2 regions of the Hansschlegelia sp. genome follow, and region 1 is predicted to be linked to the other one. Evidence: predicted binding sites of a transcription regulator. Region 1 holds the regulator's gene; the other holds the start of a gene.

Region 1 (8,094 bases):
ACGACCGCCAGCATGTAGGTCGGCGTTCCGTCCGAGCGCAGCAGCACGAGGTCGTCGAGGTCCTTGTTGGGGATGACGACGCGCCCCTGCACGAGATCGTCGATGACGGTCTCGCCCTCGATCGGCGCCTTGAGCCGGATCGCCGGCTGGCGGTCCGTCGGCCAATCGGTCTCCGGCCGGTCCCGCCAGCGGCCGTCGTAGCGCGGCGGACGCCCTTCGGCCTGCGCCTTGGCGCGCATCTCCTCAAGCTCCTGGGCCGTCGCGTAGCAACGATAGGCGCGGCCCTCGGCCAGCATCCGCTCCACCGCCTCGCGGTGCCGGGCGGCGCGGGCGAACTGGAAGACAGGCTCGCCGTCCCAGTCGAGACCGAGCCACTTCAGGCCGTCGAGGATCGCCGCGATCGCGGCGTCGGTCGACCGGGCGCGATCGGTGTCCTCGATCCGCAGCAGCATCGTGCCGCCGAGACTTCTGGCGAACAGCCAGTTGAACAGCGCGGTCCGCGCGCCGCCAATGTGCAGGAAGCCCGTCGGCGACGGCGCGAAGCGTGTGACGACGGTCTCGCTCACTTCAGGTCGTTCTCTCGCGCTCGGGGGAGGGGTGCGGCGTCGTCTGTACGCCGCGGCGCGCCGGTGTAGCATGGGCCTGCGACCGGGGGAAAGACGCGCCGATGGCGGAGCAGCCGGGCCGGCCAAAGCGGGGCAGGGCGCGCGCAGCGGCCATTCCGGAGGATCGGGCGGCCGGTCCCGACCGCGCGGCGACGGCATGGGGCGGCGCGGCTTCCGCCCGACTGTCGGCGCTGCTCGCCGAGGAGGCGGAGGCCGGTCGACCGGCGCTCTGGCTTCCCGTCGCGTTCGGCTGCGGCGCCGCGATCTACTTCTCGGCGGGCCGCGAGCCCGAACTGTGGGCGAGCGCAGCGCCCCTCGGTCTCGGGCTCGGGCTGCTCTGGCTTGCCCGCGGCAGATTCCTCGCGCTCTGGCTCGCGCTCGGCCTGACCTTCGGCGGCGCGGGCTTTCTCGCCGGCAAGCTCGCGACGGTCCGCGCAGAAGCGCCGACGCTCGAGCGGCCGCTGCGCGGGGAGGTGGTCGGCCGCGTCCTGTTCGTCGAGCCGCGCGCGCGCGGCATGCGGCGGCTGACGATCGCGCCGGAACGGTTCATCACGCTGGCCGCGCGCGACATGCCGGCCCGCGTTCGGGTGACCGCGCGCGCAGATCCGCCGCTGGCGGCCGGCGACCGCATTGCGCTGACGGCGCTCTGGCGGCCGCCGGAGGGGCCCGTGCGCCCCGGCGGCTACGACTTCGCGCGCGTGGCCTTCTTCGAGCAGATCGGCGCGACCGGCTACGGCGCGAAGGACATCCGTATTCTGCCGGCCTCTCCGGGTGGCGTCATGTCGGACGCGGCGGCGCGGCTGGAGCGACTGCGCGCGGACCTCACCGCGCGCATCTCGGCCGCCGTGGGCGGCCCGGAAGGCGCGGTGGCGGCGGCTCTGGTCACGGGCGTGCAAGGCCCGATCCCGCCCTCGGTCTCGGACGACCTCCGCGCCGCCGGCCTCAGCCATATCCTGTCCATTTCCGGGCTGCACATGGCGCTCGTGGCCGGCACGCTGTTCTGGTTCGCGCGGGCGCTGCTCGCGCTCTCCCAGCGCGCGGCGCTCAGCCTGCCGGTCAAGGAAATCGGCGCAGCGGTGGCGCTCGCCGGGGCCACCTTCTATCTCGCGCTCTCCGGCGCGGAGGTCGCGACGCAGCGCTCCTACGTCATGATCGCGGTCGCGTTGCTCGCCGTGATGATCGGCCGGTCCGCGCTGGCGCCCCGCAACTTCGCGCTCGCCGGGCTGCTGGTGACCGCCTGGACGCCCGATGCGCTGCTTGGGCCGAGTTTTCAGATGTCCTTCGCCGCCGTGGCCGGCCTGGTGGCGTGGTTCGAGACCAGGCGTGACCTGCCTCCCGCGCCGCCGCCGGCCTCGCGCGGCGCGGCGCTCACGCGCCGCCTTCGACGCGCGGCGACGCTCGCGGTTATGACGACCCTCATCGCCGGGCTCGCGACCGCGCCGTTCGCCGCCTATCATTTCCAGCGCCTGACGCCTTACGCGTTGGCGGGCAACGCGCTCGCGGAGCCCTTAGTCGGGCTGATCGTGATGCCGGCGGCGATCGCCGGGCTGCTGTTCGCGCCCCTAGGACTGGACGCGATCTGGTGGCGTCTCATGGGCTTCGGACTCGAGGGCGTGCTCGCCGTCGCTGGAGCGGTCGCCGCCTGGCCAGGCGCCGAACGCAACGTCGTGGCGTTCGGGCCGGGCGCCCTCAGCCTCTTCGCGCTGGGGATCGCATGGCTCTGCCTCTGGCGAACGGCGCTGCGCTGGGGCGGGCTCCCGATTCTCGGGGCGGCGCTCGCGCTTGCGGCGTTTCCGGCGCGGCCGGACGTCGTGATCGACGCATCGGGTCGGGCGCTTGCGGCGCGGGCGCCGGATGGCCGGCTCGCGCTGCTCGGCGCCAGCCCGGGCCGGTTCGCCGCCAAGGTCTGGTTTGCGGCCGACGGCTCGCCTGCGCCGACGCGGGACGCCGCACGCGACGTGCGGTGCGACGCCTATGGCTGCACCGCGCCCCTCGCGGGCGGTGGCGTCGTCGCGCTGTCGTGGGACCCGAGGGGACTGGAGGAGGACTGCCGGCGGGCGGCGCTTGTCGTCACGCGCCTTGACGCGCCGGCGGCCTGCGCGGAGACGGCGGCGGTGGTTGACCGAAGAATCCTCGCAGCGACCGGCGCGCTGAGCCTCACGCGCTCCGGCGATGGCTTTTCGGGCGTCGCCGCCCTCGACCCCGCGGGCTCAAGGCCATGGACGCGCCAGCCCCCGACGCCGCCTCCGGCCGCCGCTGCGCGTCTGGCGTTCGCCCCGACGGCGCCCGTCAAGGACCTCAGGCCTCCGCCGGTCGACCCCACCGGTTCCGCCGAGGCGGAGGAGGAAGACGAGACCTCTCCGGACGATCAGTAGCGGCGGATCAGCCCGACGAGCCGTCCCTGGATGGCGACGCGGTCGGGGCCGAAGATCCGCGTTTCATAGGCGGGGTTTGCGGCTTCAAGCGCGATCGAGGCGCCGCGCTTCCGCAGCCGCTTCAAAGTGGCCTCTTCCTCGTCCACCAGCGCGACCACGATGTCGCCCGTGTCGGCGGTGTCCTGACGGCGGATGAGGACGAGGTCGCCATCCAGAATGCCGGCCTCGATCATCGAATCGCCGCGCACCTCGAGAGCGAAGTGCTCGCCGGTCGACAGCAGGTCCGGAGACACCGCGATCGTGTGGCTCCTGGTCTGGATCGCCGAGATCGGCACGCCGGCGGCGATCCGGCCCATCACCGGCACATGCACGGCCGAGCGCCGATCTTCGCCGTCGTCGTCGTTCGAAGAAGCGGGCTTGAGCCGCCCGAGATTGCCTTCGATCACGCTCGGCGAGAACCGGGGGGTCGGCCGCGTGACCGAGGGGGCCGCGGCCTCTGGCAGCTTCAGCACTTCGAGCGCGCGCGCCCGGTTCGGCAGGCGCCGGATGAAGCCGCGCTCCTCGAGAGCCATGATGAGCCGATGAATGCCCGACTTCGACTTGAGGTCGAGCGCCTCCTTCATCTCCTCGAAGGAGGGCGGCACGCCGGCCTCCTTCAGCCGCTCATGAATGAAGCGCAGAAGCTCGTACTGCTTGCGGGTCAACATGGGCGGGTCCGCGACGGTGCAAAACAAATCATGAACAGAAATCTACCTGTTCTAGATGTGTTCTGCAACAGTTAACGTTCGGTTCATGCCGGGGCGGACGTCGGGAATCCGCTCCTGCGCTTCGGCTTCAGAGCGGATGCGGCAGAGGCAGAATCATGCAGGGATCGCCCGCCCGGGCAGCGGCCGCGCCGGCCGGGCGAACGAGCAGGCATTCGGCTTCGGTGAGCCGCCGCAGCATGGACGAATCCTGCCGCGGGAAGCCAGTCGCGACGGCGACTCCATCCGGATCGAAGGTCAGGGCGGCCCGCAGATAGTCTTCGCGATGGTCGTTGGCCGGCATGTCCCGGCCAAGCCGCCCCGGGATGATCTGCGGCTCGATGTCGGCGCGCCCCGAGAGACGCCGAAGCGCGGGCATCAAGAACAGCACGGCGCAGACGATGGCCGAGACGGGATTGCCGGGAAGGCCAAGCGCCAGCATCTCGCCCCGCCGCCCGGCCATCATCGGCTTGCCGGGCCGCATCGCGATCTTCCAGAAGTCGAGCGCGACGCCGCAGGCCTCCAGCGCCGGCCGGACGAGGTCGTGGTCGCCCACGGAAGCGCCGCCGAGCGTGACGAGGACATCGGCCCTCTCGTCGATGGCGCGCTCGATGGCGGCGCGGATCGCCGCTGGATCGTCCGGCGCGACGCCGAGATCGAGCGGCAGGCCGCCTTCGCCGGTCACGGCGGCCGCGATCGCAAAGCCGTTCGATGCGAAGATCTGGTCCGGGCCAGTCTCTGCGCCGGGTAGGGCGAGTTCGTCGCCAGTGGCCAGAATCGCCACGCGCGGCCGCCGCGCGACGGGGACCGAGGCGTGGCCGAGCGCCGCGGCGAGCGCGAGATCGCGCGCCCCGAGCCGCCGGCCCTCGGGCAGCAGTGTCTCGCCGGCCGTAAAATCGAGGCCCGCCCGACGGACATGGCGGCCGACCGGGACCGCCTCGTGCGCGACCACCTCGTCGCCCTCGCGCGCGGCGTTCTCCTGGAGGAGAACCGCGTCCGCCCCCGCGGGCAGCGGAGCGCCGGTGAAGATCCGTGCGGCTTCTCCGCGGCCGATCTCGCCGCCGAAAGCCTTTCCGGCCGCGGCTTCACCGACGACGCGCAGACGCGCCGGGGCGGTCGCGACATCGGCCGAGCGCACCGCATAGCCGTCCATCGCGGAGCAATCCCATGGCGGCTGCGTCCGGAGCGCATGGAGCGGCGCGGCAAGCGTTCGGCCGAGCGCCTCGCCCAATCGAACCTGCTCGGACGGAAGCGTTTTCAGGCCCGAGATGATACGGGCGCGAGCCTCCGCGACAGGGAGAAGGCCGCTCATCCTTCGGCCCTGAAGTCTCCGGAGCGGCCGCCGGACTTGGCGAGCAGCCGCACGCCTTCGATCCGCATTCCGCGGTCGACCGCCTTCGTCATGTCGTACACCGTGAGACACGCGACGGAGACCGCGGTAAGCGCCTCCATCTCAACGCCGGTGGGGCCGGTCACCCGCGCGGTCGCGGTCACCACGACGCCCGGCAGCGTCTCGTCGGGCCTGAGATCGACCGAGACTTTCGACAGCGCCAGCGGGTGGCAGAGCGGGATCAGCTCGTGCGTCCGCTTCGCCGCCATGATGCCCGCGATCCGGGCCGTGCCGAGCACGTCGCCCTTCTTGGCGTCGCCGGCCAGGATCAGCGCCAGGGTCTCGGGGGCCATCACAATCATGCCCTCGGCCGTCGCCTCGCGCGTCGTCGCAGGCTTGTCGCCGACGTCGACCATATTGGCCTCGCCGGAGGCGGAGAGATGGGTGAGGCCGGTCTGCTCCGAGGTCACTTGGGGCTCCTGGTGAGAATTCCGGTCGCGACGTCGAACGACACGGCCGCGAAAACGCCGGCCCCGGTGAACGCGAGTCCGATCAGATAAAGGCGCGTGGCCCGGTCATAGACCGTCTTCAGCAAGCCTTCGACCGGCAGCAGCAGCGCGAGGGCGCGGATCTGAAGCAGCGCCCCGCAGAACACCGCAAAGACGGATGGAAGATCATACCAGCGCCACACGCCGGGGCTCGAGGCCCATTGCGAGAGGAAGCCGAGCGTGAAGGAGACGGTGATGCCGAAGGCCGTGATCGTGCCGTTGCGGAAGACCGCCTCGATCATGGCCTCTGCCGGGACCGGAGGCCGGGACTCTGCATCCCTCGGCTCGGCTTCCGGCTCCCTAAGCACCTGCGCCGTCATCCTTGTTCAAGAGCTTCGCGAGGAGGTCGATCTGCTCCTGCTGCTTGCCCAGCAGCACGATGATGTGCTCGTCCCGCAGCCGGTCCAGCTTCTCGTGCAGCCCCATGATCTCGATCTCCGCCTTCAGGTTGACCTCGTAGTCGCGGGCGGCGTTCTCGCGATCCTTAATCGCCTGGCGGTTCTGGCTCATCATGATCACCGGCGCCTGAAGCGCCGCGAGCATCGACAGCATGAGGTTGAGGAAGATGAACGGGTATGGGTCGAACGGCCGGGACAGCAGCCAGACATTGGCCCCGACCCACAGGGTGAGAAACACCCCAAAGCTGATGATGAAGGTCCAGGAGCCACCGAACGACGCCACATGATCGGCGAGGTTCTCTCCGAACGTCTTCTCCTCGTCGCGGAGCGCCGGATGCCGGATCAGGACGCTGCGATGCTTGGCGTGCTTCAGCACGCGCGCCTCGGCTTCGGTCAGCGTCTCGGCGCTCTTCCCGAACCAGCGCTCTGCCGCGTGGTCGAGCTCGGCGTGCCGGTCGTTCGACATAGGGCCCGCCCTGTTCCGCTCAGGACGCCGGCGGCGGCGCCAGCAGCGCGCGGGTGGCGGAGGCGACATCCGCCTGCCGCATCAGGCTTTCGCCGACCAGCAGCGTCCGGCAGCCGACGGCGGCGAGCCGCGCCACGTCCGCCGGCGTGAAGATGCCGCTCTCGCCGACGAGGATGCGCCCGGCGGGAACCAGAGGGGCGAGCCTCTCCGTCGTCTCGAGCGTCACCTCGAAGGTTCTGAGGTTCCGGTTGTTAACGCCGAGCAGGGGCGCGGCGAGCGGCAGCGCGCGGTCGAGCTCTGCGGCGTCGTGCACCTCGATCAGGGCGTCCATGCCGAAATCTGCGGCCGCCGCGACGAGGTCACGCGCCTCGGCGTCGGTGACCGCGGCCATGATCACCAGGATGCAGTCGGCGCCGAGCGCCCGCGCCTCGGCGACCTGATAGGGCTCGTAGAGGAAGTCCTTGCGGATCACCGGCAGGGAAACCGCCTCGCGGGCGCTCACCAGAAACTCCGGCGCGCCCTGGAAGGACGGCCCATCCGTCAGCACGGACAGGCAGGTCGCGCCGCCCTCCGCATAGGCGCGGGCGAGCGCGGGCGGGTCGAAGTCGGCGCGGATCAGGCCCCGGGACGGGCTTGCCTTCTTGATCTCTGCGATCAGCGCCGTGCCGCCCGCGTCGATCCTGCGGCGGATGGCGTCGGCGAAGCCCCGCGGCGGCGAGGCCACGTCGGCGGCGCGGCGGACCTCCACGAAGGGGCGGACGCTCTTGGCTTCGGCGATTTCGCGCCGCTTATACGCGCCGATGCGGTCGAGGATGTCGCTCACGCGGCGAGCTCCGCATTCGAGACCTGGACGAGCGCCTCGAGCCGGGCGAGCGCTGCGCCGGAATCGAGCGCGGCGACGGCGAGCGCTGCGCCTTCGCCAAGAGTCGCCGCGCGGCCGGCGACGACCAGCGCGGCGGCCGCGTTGAGGATCGCGACGTCACGATAGGCGCCGGGCCGGCCTTCCAGCACCTGCCGCATGGCGCGCGCGTTGCTCTCGGCGTCGCCGCCTGCGAGCGCCCCGACCGGATGCGGCGCGAAGCCGGCGTCCTCGGGCGAGACCTCAAAGGTCGTCACGGCGCCGTTCTCGAGCGAGGCCACGAAGGTCGGCCCGGACGTGGTGATCTCGTCGAGCCCGTCGGAGCCGTGCACCACCCAGGCGCGCTCCGAGCCGAGCTGCGCCAGCGCCTCGGCGATCGGCACGACCCATCTGCGCGCGAACACGCCGACCATCTGCCGCCTCACGCCAGCCGGGTTCGAGAGCGGTCCCAGCAGGTTGAAGATCGTCCGCACGCCGAGCTCGGTGCGAGCGGGACCGACATGCCGCATGGCGGAATGGTGGTTCGGCGCGAACATGAAGCCGATCCCGGCCTCGGCGATGCAGGCGGAGATCCGGTTCGCGTCGATGTCGACCGAAACGCCCAGCGCGCGCAGCACGTCGGCGGAGCCGGACCTCGATGAGAGGGCGCGATTGCCATGCTTGGCGACGGGCACGCCGCAGCCGGCCACCACGAAGGCGGCGCAGGTTGAGACGTTGACGGAGCCGGAGCCATCGCCGCCGGTGCCGACCACGTCCACCGCGTCCGCGGG
Region 2 (8,094 bases), on a different contig from region 1:
CCGACATCCGACCAGCCGAACTCCGCCGGAGCGACCGCGGCGAGCGGCGTCCGCTCCATCACCGCATAATCGATCGAGTTCGCCTCGGCGGCGGCGAAGCTCTCGGGATCGAGCCTGAGGAAGTCGAGGTCGCTGGTGGCGCGCTCCACGGCTGCCGCCGCGGGGCCGGCGATCGCGGGCGCCAGTCGCGCGAGTTCCGACAAGAGCGTTTCGGCGCGGGCGAGAAAATTCCCGGAATTCCAGACGCAGCCTTCGGCGACCAGTTTCTCCGCGAGCGCCGGCTCAGGCTTTTCCACAAACGCGGCGACCTCCATCACGCCGTCTGCTCCGGCGAGCGGCGCGCCTGCGCGGATATAGCCGTATTTGGAGGTCGGCCTGCTCGGCTTGACGCCGAACGTGACGATCCGGCCGACGCCCGCCGCCGGCAGACCGCGATCGACGGCGGCCAGAAATCCCGCCGGATCGGTGATGACGTGATCGGAGGCGACCACGAGGATCAGGGCGTTCGGGTCGCGGTCCAGGGCGATCCGCGCGGCGGCCCCGATGGCCGCCGCCGAGTCGCGCCGCACCGGCTCCAGCGCGAGCACGGCCTTGACGCCGATCTGCTCCAGTTGCTCGGCGGCGATGAAACGATGCTCGTGATTGGCCACCACGATCGGCGTCTGGAAGCGATCAGGGTCCGCGACCCGCAAGGCCGCGTCCTGCAACAGCGTGCGCTCGCCCGCCAGCGGCAGAAATTGCTTCGGGTAGCTCGCGCGCGACGCCGGCCACAGCCTCGTCCCGGACCCACCGCACAAGATGACCGGGATGATCTTCGTCTTCGCCATGCCGCTTCGCGCAACCCGTGGGCGCGAATTATAGACCGCTCGCACGACGGAAGACGATCCCGCCCATGCTCACGCGGCCGGCAGCGACAGGCAGTCTCGTCTAACGCGTTTGGATGTCGCGAGCCCGCCCCACAGAACCGACGAACGCGAGCGCGGCCTTGGGCCTCGGCTTGGCTCAGGGGGGCCCAAGAACACGTCAGCCTACCGCCGAAGCTCAGCGCTGCTCGTTCCGGGCCGTTTTCAGTTCGTCGATCAGCATCGAAGCCTCGGCCTTGGTCAGGTCAGGCTTGAAGGCGGCGGACCCGGTCTCTTCCGAGAGGGTCTTCAGATAGGAGGCCTGCGCGCCGGTCATCGGCTCGTCGCCGGACACCCAGTCGGCCGGGTCCTTCTCCGTGTTGCTGGCCGGATCAGGCGCCGTTTTGGGATTGACGTCGACAGACTCGGCGCCCGCGCCCGGCTTGGGAGCATCGGGATCGGCGGCGCGGCGCGCGTCGGTCCGACTTTGCGGGGTGCTGTGATCGGTCATCCTCGCCTCCGTTCTAGTTTCGTTCGCACACTGAACGCCTGTCCGCCCGGCGAGGTTCCGGCGAAAAGGCGGGCCCGCCTCTGTGAGGCGGGCCCTGACGCTTACGGGCAGCGGTAGAGGCGACCGCCCCGTCCGATGAATGTCTCGGTGCGCCAGTTGTAGCTGCGGTAGCGGCTCGCGCACCAGGATTTGGTGCGATAGCGGGGCCGCGCGGAGCTCGCGATGGCCGCTCCTAGAGCCAGCCCGGCGATTCCCGCGCCCCAGTAACCGGAATGCCGGTGACGGTAGCGATGGCCATAATAGTAGCGGCGGCCGCCATAATACCGATGGCCGCGATAGCGCCGATAGCCATAGTTGGTCCCGCCGTTCCAGCCGCGGTTCCAGTGCCCGCGATGGCCGCCACGATGTCCGCCGCCATGCCAGCCGCGGTGGCCGCCGCCGCCCCAGCCACGGTGGCCGCCGCGATGTCCATGACGATCGCGAACCTCTTGGATGTCTCCGGCGTTAAGCCGCGCCATTGCGTCGGCCCGCACCTGGTCGAGCGACGGAGCAGGCGCCGCATCCCTGCTTGGCGCGCGGGGCGCGGCCTCTGCAAAGCTCGCGAACCCAAAGGTGGCGGCGAACGCTAAGGTAAGAGCCTTCTTCATTTGTTCTTCTCCTCTGATGCGCGGCGCGTGGCCGCGCCCACAGTCCTCCCGTAGCTGAACTGCGTCCGGAGCCTTCGGGTTGCGACTTTTCTTGGGCAGGCGCAGCCGGCTCTATAACGTCTTCGTGAAGGAGACGGGCCTTCCCCGACCGGCGGCGATCGAAGACTCCCGCGTCTCCTGCAGCCGAAAGACATGATCATGCGACTGCTCCTTCTCCTGCTCTCGGTTCTTCTGGCCGGACCTGCTTTGGGTTCCGAGCAGAGGTTCGGGGCGTGGACCGCCGCATGCTCGGACGCCAAGAGCGGACCGAATTGCCACGCCGCCACCGAGGCGCCGGCCTCGGGCGCGCAGAGCGCGCGGCTGACCGTGTCGCGCGAGCCGGCGAAGGACGCGCAGCCGCGCCTTACGCTGACGCTCGTCGGCCCCCTGAGCGCGCCGCCGCGGCCGAGGCTGGCGGTCGCCATCGACGGCGGACCGCCGGTGAGGCTCGCCTCGGGTTCGGATCTCTCTGCGGCGCCGGGGGAAGAACCCGGCGCGACGGATTTGCGCCTGTCCGAAGGCGCGACGCGGCGGCTGCTGCCCTTCCTGCGGCGCGGCAAGGCGCTCAGCGCTACGGTGTCCGGCGAAGGCGGCGATCCGGTCTCGGCCGAGCTGTCGCTCGCTGGCTTCGGACCCGCCGCCGCCGAGATGGACAACCGGCAGGGTCGCGCCGAGCGGCCCGACGCGCTTTCGGCGCTGATCGGCGGCGCGAGCCCGGCGGCGCTGTCGGGCCGCCTGAGAGACGTCCCCCGCGACGCCGCGCCTGCGCCGCTCAAGCAGGCCATGGCGGAGCGGGACTGCCCGGTCTGGGACACCGCCGAGGGCGACCCGTCCTTCCTGGCCGAAGAGTCGTTCGCGGCCGATCTTGGCGGCGGACGAACGCTATGGTCCATCGTCTGCACGTCGGGCGCCTACAACGTTGAATCGGCGCTGTTCATCGAGGACCCGTCTCGCGCCGCCAACCGGTTCGAGCCGCTGCTGTTCGCCTCCTTCGTGGAGTCGATCGGCTGGACCGGCGTCGACACCCTCTCGAACGTCGCCTACGACCCGGACAAGAAGCAGCTCACGGCGTTCGACAAGGGGCGCGCCGCTGGCGACTGCGGCACGGTCGGGACCTGGGAGTGGGTCGGCGCCGCCTTCCGGATGATCGAATACCGCGCCAAGGAGGAGTGCGACGGCGCCGGTAAGCCGGAGAATTTCCCCATCGTGTTCCGGGGCGAGCGCTGAGCCTCACGCCATCGCGGCGCGCGGCTCGACATTGGCGACGCCTTCCAGGCCTTCGGACGTCTCGAACGGCGCAGCGACCTCGACGAAGTCGTTCGGATAGAAGCCGTTGAAGTGGGTCCTGAGGGCGAGGCTGTAGGCCCCGATGTGGCCGATCTCGATCCAGTCTCCGGTCCCGACCGTGTCCGGCAGCCAGAACGGCCTAGACAGGATGTCCACCGAATCGCAGGTCGCGCCGCACACGCGGAACGGCGCGAGCCGCGCCGCTGACGCGCGCTTCGGCCGCGCACGGGCCGGATCGGGGATGAGTTGCGCCGGCAGCATGATCTTGCCGGTCCAGGAATCCGACAGCGAGCTCCAGATCCCGTCATTGATGTAGAGCCGCTGACCCTTCTTCAGCAGCACCCGCACCACCACCGAGAGGCAGCGCGCGACGATGACGCGCCCGGGCTCCGCGACCAGCGGCAGGTCGCCAAGCCCCCACTCGTCGATCTCGCGCTGGACGCGCGCAAGCAACGCGCCGACCTCCGGGGCCGCCGGCGCGGGCCGCTTCGGATCATGGCCGTAGGGCGCGGGAAAGCCTCCGCCGATGTCGAGCTCCGCCAGCTCCACGCCGGCGCGGCCCCGCACCCAGGCGGCGCTCGCCACCGCCCGGTCATAGGTTGCAAGATCCTCGACCTGACTGCCGACATGGAATGTCAGCCCGGCGCGGAAGCCGATCCCGTCGATCCGCCGCAGCAGCTCGACCGCGTGGGCCGGCGCGGCGCCGAACTTTTTCGACAGCTCGTAAGCGGCGTGACCCTTGGTGGCGAGGCGGACGAACAGCGTGAGATCGCCCGGCGCAATGTCCTGGGCGCGCACGACGCGGAGGATCTTGGCGATCTCGTCCTCATGGTCGACCGCGATCGACCTGATCCCGTAGGTCTCGAGAGCGAGCCTCACGTCGGACTGCGCCTTCACGGGATGCATGTAGAGCAGCCGGGCCGTGTCGGAGGCCTTGCGCGCCGCCGCGAACTCCGCCGGGCTCGCGACGTCGAACGCCGAGACGCCAGCGCGGGCAAGAGCGTCGAGCACGAAGTCCTCGCCATTGGTCTTCACCGCATACGCGGTGAGGCCGCGAAAGCCCGAGAGGAACGCGGCGGCGTCCGCCGTCAGAACCGAAGGCCGGAAGGCGTAGAGCGGCCGGTCCGGCCTCAGCGCCAGAGCCGCGTCCCGAGCGGTCTCGAACTTTTCCATGCTGTTACGCCCTTGTTACGACCGGGCGCCGGAAGGTAGCGGTCGCGGCCGCGATCCCAAGTCCCGCCCGCCGCTCCGCTTGATTTGCGCCGCCGCCCGAACGATGGTCGACGGCGTCGGCCAGAGGGTTTCGGTGATGAGAAACGCGTTGATTGCGGCTGCGGCGGGGGCGCTGCTCTGCGTCGCGGGGAACGGCGCCGCCTCGGCGGCGGATTACAGCTCCGGCGCCAGCGCCGGGGGCAACACCGCGCACGCCTCATTGTACCGCGGCTTCACCGGCCGCCTGCCCTCCTGCGCCGATCCGCGTGTTCATCATCAGATCCGCGACGCGTTCGCCAAGCGCGAGCGCATGTACTGGCATTCGGGCTTGGCGCTGTCGGACTTCACCCGCCCCGCCGAGCTCGGCTACCGCAGCTGGGGGGCTGAGTTCATCCCGCGGCGCTTCTGTTCGGCCGAGGCCGTCACGAATGACGGCGTGCGCCGCCATGTCTTCTGGCTGGTGGCCGAAGGGCAGCAGTGGCTCTCCCTCGGAGCCGGCGTCGACTGGTGCGTGACCGGGCTTGATCGCAACTACGCCTTCGCGCCCGAATGCAAGATGGCCCGCCCGTGAGGCTTTTGGCGGCGGCCTTTGCGGCCGCTGCGGTTCTGGGCTCAGGGCCGGCGCAGGCGCAATCCGGCCGCTCCGGCGGTTTCGACTTCTACGTCCTGTCGCTCTCCTGGTCGCCGACCTATTGCGCGACGAAGGGCTCGCGCGCGGATCCCGCGCAATGCGGAACGCAGCAGCCCCGCGGCTTCGTGGTCCACGGGCTCTGGCCGCAATATGAGCGAGGTTTTCCGAGCGACTGCGCCGTCACGGGCCGGAGCCCGACGCGCGCGCAGATCGACGGCGTTCTGGACCTGATGCCGAGCCCGGGACTTGTCCGGCATGAATGGCGACGGCATGGGACCTGTACGGGGCTCGATCCGAGCTCATATTTCAGGCAGATCAGGACGGCTGCGGAGCGCGTCCGGGTGCCCGACGCCTTCGCGGCGGGCGACGCGCGGATCGAGACCTCGCCGGCCGCAGTGGAAGAGGCCTTCGTCGCCGCCAACCCCTCGCTCCGCCCCTCGATGATCGCCGTTCAGTGCCAGGGGCGTCTGCTCAATGAAGTGCGCATCTGCATGACCAAGGATCTCCGATTCAGGCCCTGCGCGGAGGTCGACCGGCGCGCCTGCCGGTCGGGCGCCGTGGTGATGCCGGCCTCTGGCGGAGACGGACGATGACCGACGCTCCCGACGCCGCCATGCGGCTGCACCTGCTGGGGACCGCGGCCGAGCCGCCGGAGGAGAGCGCGCCGCCGCCCGACCGCGTGATCGAGGGCGCGCCGACCTTCCGAACCCATGTGCATTACGAGGCGCCCGACGGCCGGCTGTTCGCGGGCGTCTGGGAAGCCACGACCGGGGCGTGGCGGGTCGCCTATGACGAATGGGAATGGTGCCGCCTGCGCTCCGGGCGGTGCGTGGTCACGCCCGACGGCGGCGAGCCCAAGGCGCTTGGTCCGGGCGACGCCATGGTGCTGGAGCCCGGCTTCACCGGCGTCTGGTCGGTGATCGAGCCCTGCGCCAAAGACTTCGTCGTCATGCTGCCGCCAGCGGCTGAAGACGCGTGAGACGCGCCGCGTTCCCGTGAACTACCGTCACGCGTTCCACGCCGGAAACTTCGCGGACGTGCTGAAGCACGTCGTTCTTGCGCTGATTGTGCGCCACCTGAACGGCAAGCCCGCCCCCTGGAGCTATCTCGACACCCATGCCGGCTGCGGGATCTACGACCTCGCCGGGGAGCAGGCGGAGCGCACCGGCGAGTGGCGCAACGGCGTCGGCCGCCTCGACGGCCGCAATCTCGGCAAAGCCGCCGAGGCGATCCTCGCGCCATGGCGCGAGGTCCTCGCGCGCGTCGCCGCGGATCATCCGGGCGCGCGGCTCTATCCGGGATCGCCCGAGATCGTCCGCCGCATGGCGCGCCGCGACGACCGCCTTCGGCTCTGCGAGATGCACCCGAAGGACTCCGCCGCGCTGTCCGACGCCATGGGCCGCGACCGCCGCGTGAAGGTCGTCGAGATCGACGGCTGGACGGCGCTCGGCGCCTGGCTGCCGCCGCGCGAGCGCCGTGGCCTCGTGCTCATCGATCCGCCCTTCGAGGAGCCCGGCGAGCTCGGCCGCATGGCGGAGGCGTTTTCGCGCGCCTACCGGGTCTGGCCGACAGGCGTCTACGCCCTGTGGCGACCGATCAAGGACCCGGCGGAAACGCGGCCGTTCCTCGAGGCCCTGCGCGCGAGCGGCGCGACCAAGCTGCTGCGCATAGACCTTCTGGTGCGCGAGCCCTCCGATCCGAAGATTCTTTCAGGCTCGGGCCTCGTCGTCGCCAACCCGCCATGGACGCTCGAGAGCGATCTTCGTTCCGGACTGCCGGAGGTGGCGCGGGCGCTGTCGCAGGGCCCGGGCGCACAGGTGGTAGTAGAGAGCATCGGCGCCGCTTAGGAATGCAGCGCCTTGGCGCGGAACACGCCACTTTTTCGCCTTGCCATCTGAATGAACATGCCGCTACCAAATAGAAGCTCTAGCGGCTCGCAGCCGGCGAATACCTTGCCAGCATTCGCATCGCGTCGTCTCGATCTGCCGGAGCTTCCCGCGCCGCCCAGCGGATGACGGGGGACCGGGGGACTTGCAGGGGGGCGCTCCATGGCGCAGAGCGGGACAGTAAAATTCTTCAATACTGAGAAGGGGTACGGCTTCATCAAGCCGGACGACGGCGGGCCGGACATCTTCGTGCATGTCTCCGCGGTCACGCGCTCGGGCCTGACCACCCTGTCCGAAGGGCAGCATGTGAGCTTCGAGGTGGAGCCGGACCGCAAGGGCAAGGGCCCCAAGGCCGTCGACATCTCCGTCGGCTGACGCGACGCCGCGGTCCCCGGCTCGGCGGCCGGCGGATCGGCGGCCGGGCGGCGATCTCCGGACGCAGGAACGTCCGCCTCGGCGACAGCCGGGGCCGTACGCGCTCGTGCAGGAGGCGGTTTTCCGGACGCTGCGGATCGCCTAGAAGCGAGGCTCCGCGGTGGTGCGCCTCGCGCCGCCCATAGCCGGAAATGACCAATGCTGACCCTGCGCTCCGCGACGCCCTCGCCTTATGGCCGCAAGGTGAAGATCGCCGCGGCGATCCTCGGCCTGTCCGACAGGATCGAGGTCGTGCAGACCGACACGGTGGCGGAAAGCGATCCGATCCGCCGCCTCAACCCGCTCGGCAAGATCCCGACGCTCGAGCTCGAGGACGGCAGCACGCTGTTCGACAGCCGCGTGATCCTCGAATATCTCGATCACTTGGCGGGCGGCGGAAAAATCATCCCGACAGAGCCAGCGGCGCGGTTCCGCGCGCTGCGGACGCAGGCGCTGGCGGACGGCATTCTGGACGCCGCGCTGCTGCAGATCTACGAGGTCAGGTTCCGCGACGAGGCCGAGCGTTCGACGCGCTGGACGACGCGGCAGGCGGAAAAGGTCTCGCGCGCCCTGGCGGCGCTGGAGGCCGACCTTCCGGACCCCGGTCACGATGTCGGAACGATCG

Evidence for each region. Region 1 encodes LexA, which represses DNA repair genes until DNA is damaged. Its sites were predicted from a motif close to TGTTCNNNNTGTGTTCNG; they were not measured.
Region 2: VM780_RS03275 (DUF3072 domain-containing protein) is a predicted target of LexA. The motif match lies at 1,363-1,380, and genes of this name have one in related genera.

The regions. Positions count from the first base shown of each region.
Region 1 is NZ_DATLJK010000004.1:48,969-57,062, forward strand. Features, by position in the region: gene gltX (glutamate--tRNA ligase) at 1-566, opposite strand, end outside; gene VM780_RS01660 (ComEC/Rec2 family competence protein) at 668-2,980, shown strand; gene lexA (transcriptional repressor LexA) at 2,974-3,687, opposite strand; gene glp (gephyrin-like molybdotransferase Glp) at 3,815-5,035, opposite strand; gene moaC (cyclic pyranopterin monophosphate synthase MoaC) at 5,032-5,523, opposite strand; gene VM780_RS01680 (hypothetical protein) at 5,520-5,843, opposite strand; gene VM780_RS01685 (DUF1003 domain-containing protein) at 5,902-6,465, opposite strand; gene trpC (indole-3-glycerol phosphate synthase TrpC) at 6,485-7,288, opposite strand; gene trpD (anthranilate phosphoribosyltransferase) at 7,285-8,094, opposite strand, start outside.
Region 2 is NZ_DATLJK010000008.1:21,195-29,288, forward strand. Features, by position in the region: gene VM780_RS03270 (mannose-1-phosphate guanylyltransferase/mannose-6-phosphate isomerase) at 1-827, opposite strand, end outside; gene VM780_RS03275 (DUF3072 domain-containing protein) at 1,042-1,353, opposite strand; gene VM780_RS03280 (BA14K family protein) at 1,455-2,000, opposite strand; gene VM780_RS03285 (DUF1176 domain-containing protein) at 2,199-3,266, shown strand; gene VM780_RS03290 (ornithine decarboxylase) at 3,270-4,499, opposite strand; gene VM780_RS03295 (hypothetical protein) at 4,636-5,109, shown strand; gene VM780_RS03300 (ribonuclease T2) at 5,106-5,762, shown strand; gene VM780_RS03305 (cupin domain-containing protein) at 5,759-6,148, shown strand; gene VM780_RS03310 (23S rRNA (adenine(2030)-N(6))-methyltransferase RlmJ) at 6,165-7,016, shown strand; gene VM780_RS03315 (cold-shock protein) at 7,218-7,430, shown strand; gene VM780_RS03320 (glutathione S-transferase family protein) at 7,629-8,094, shown strand, end outside.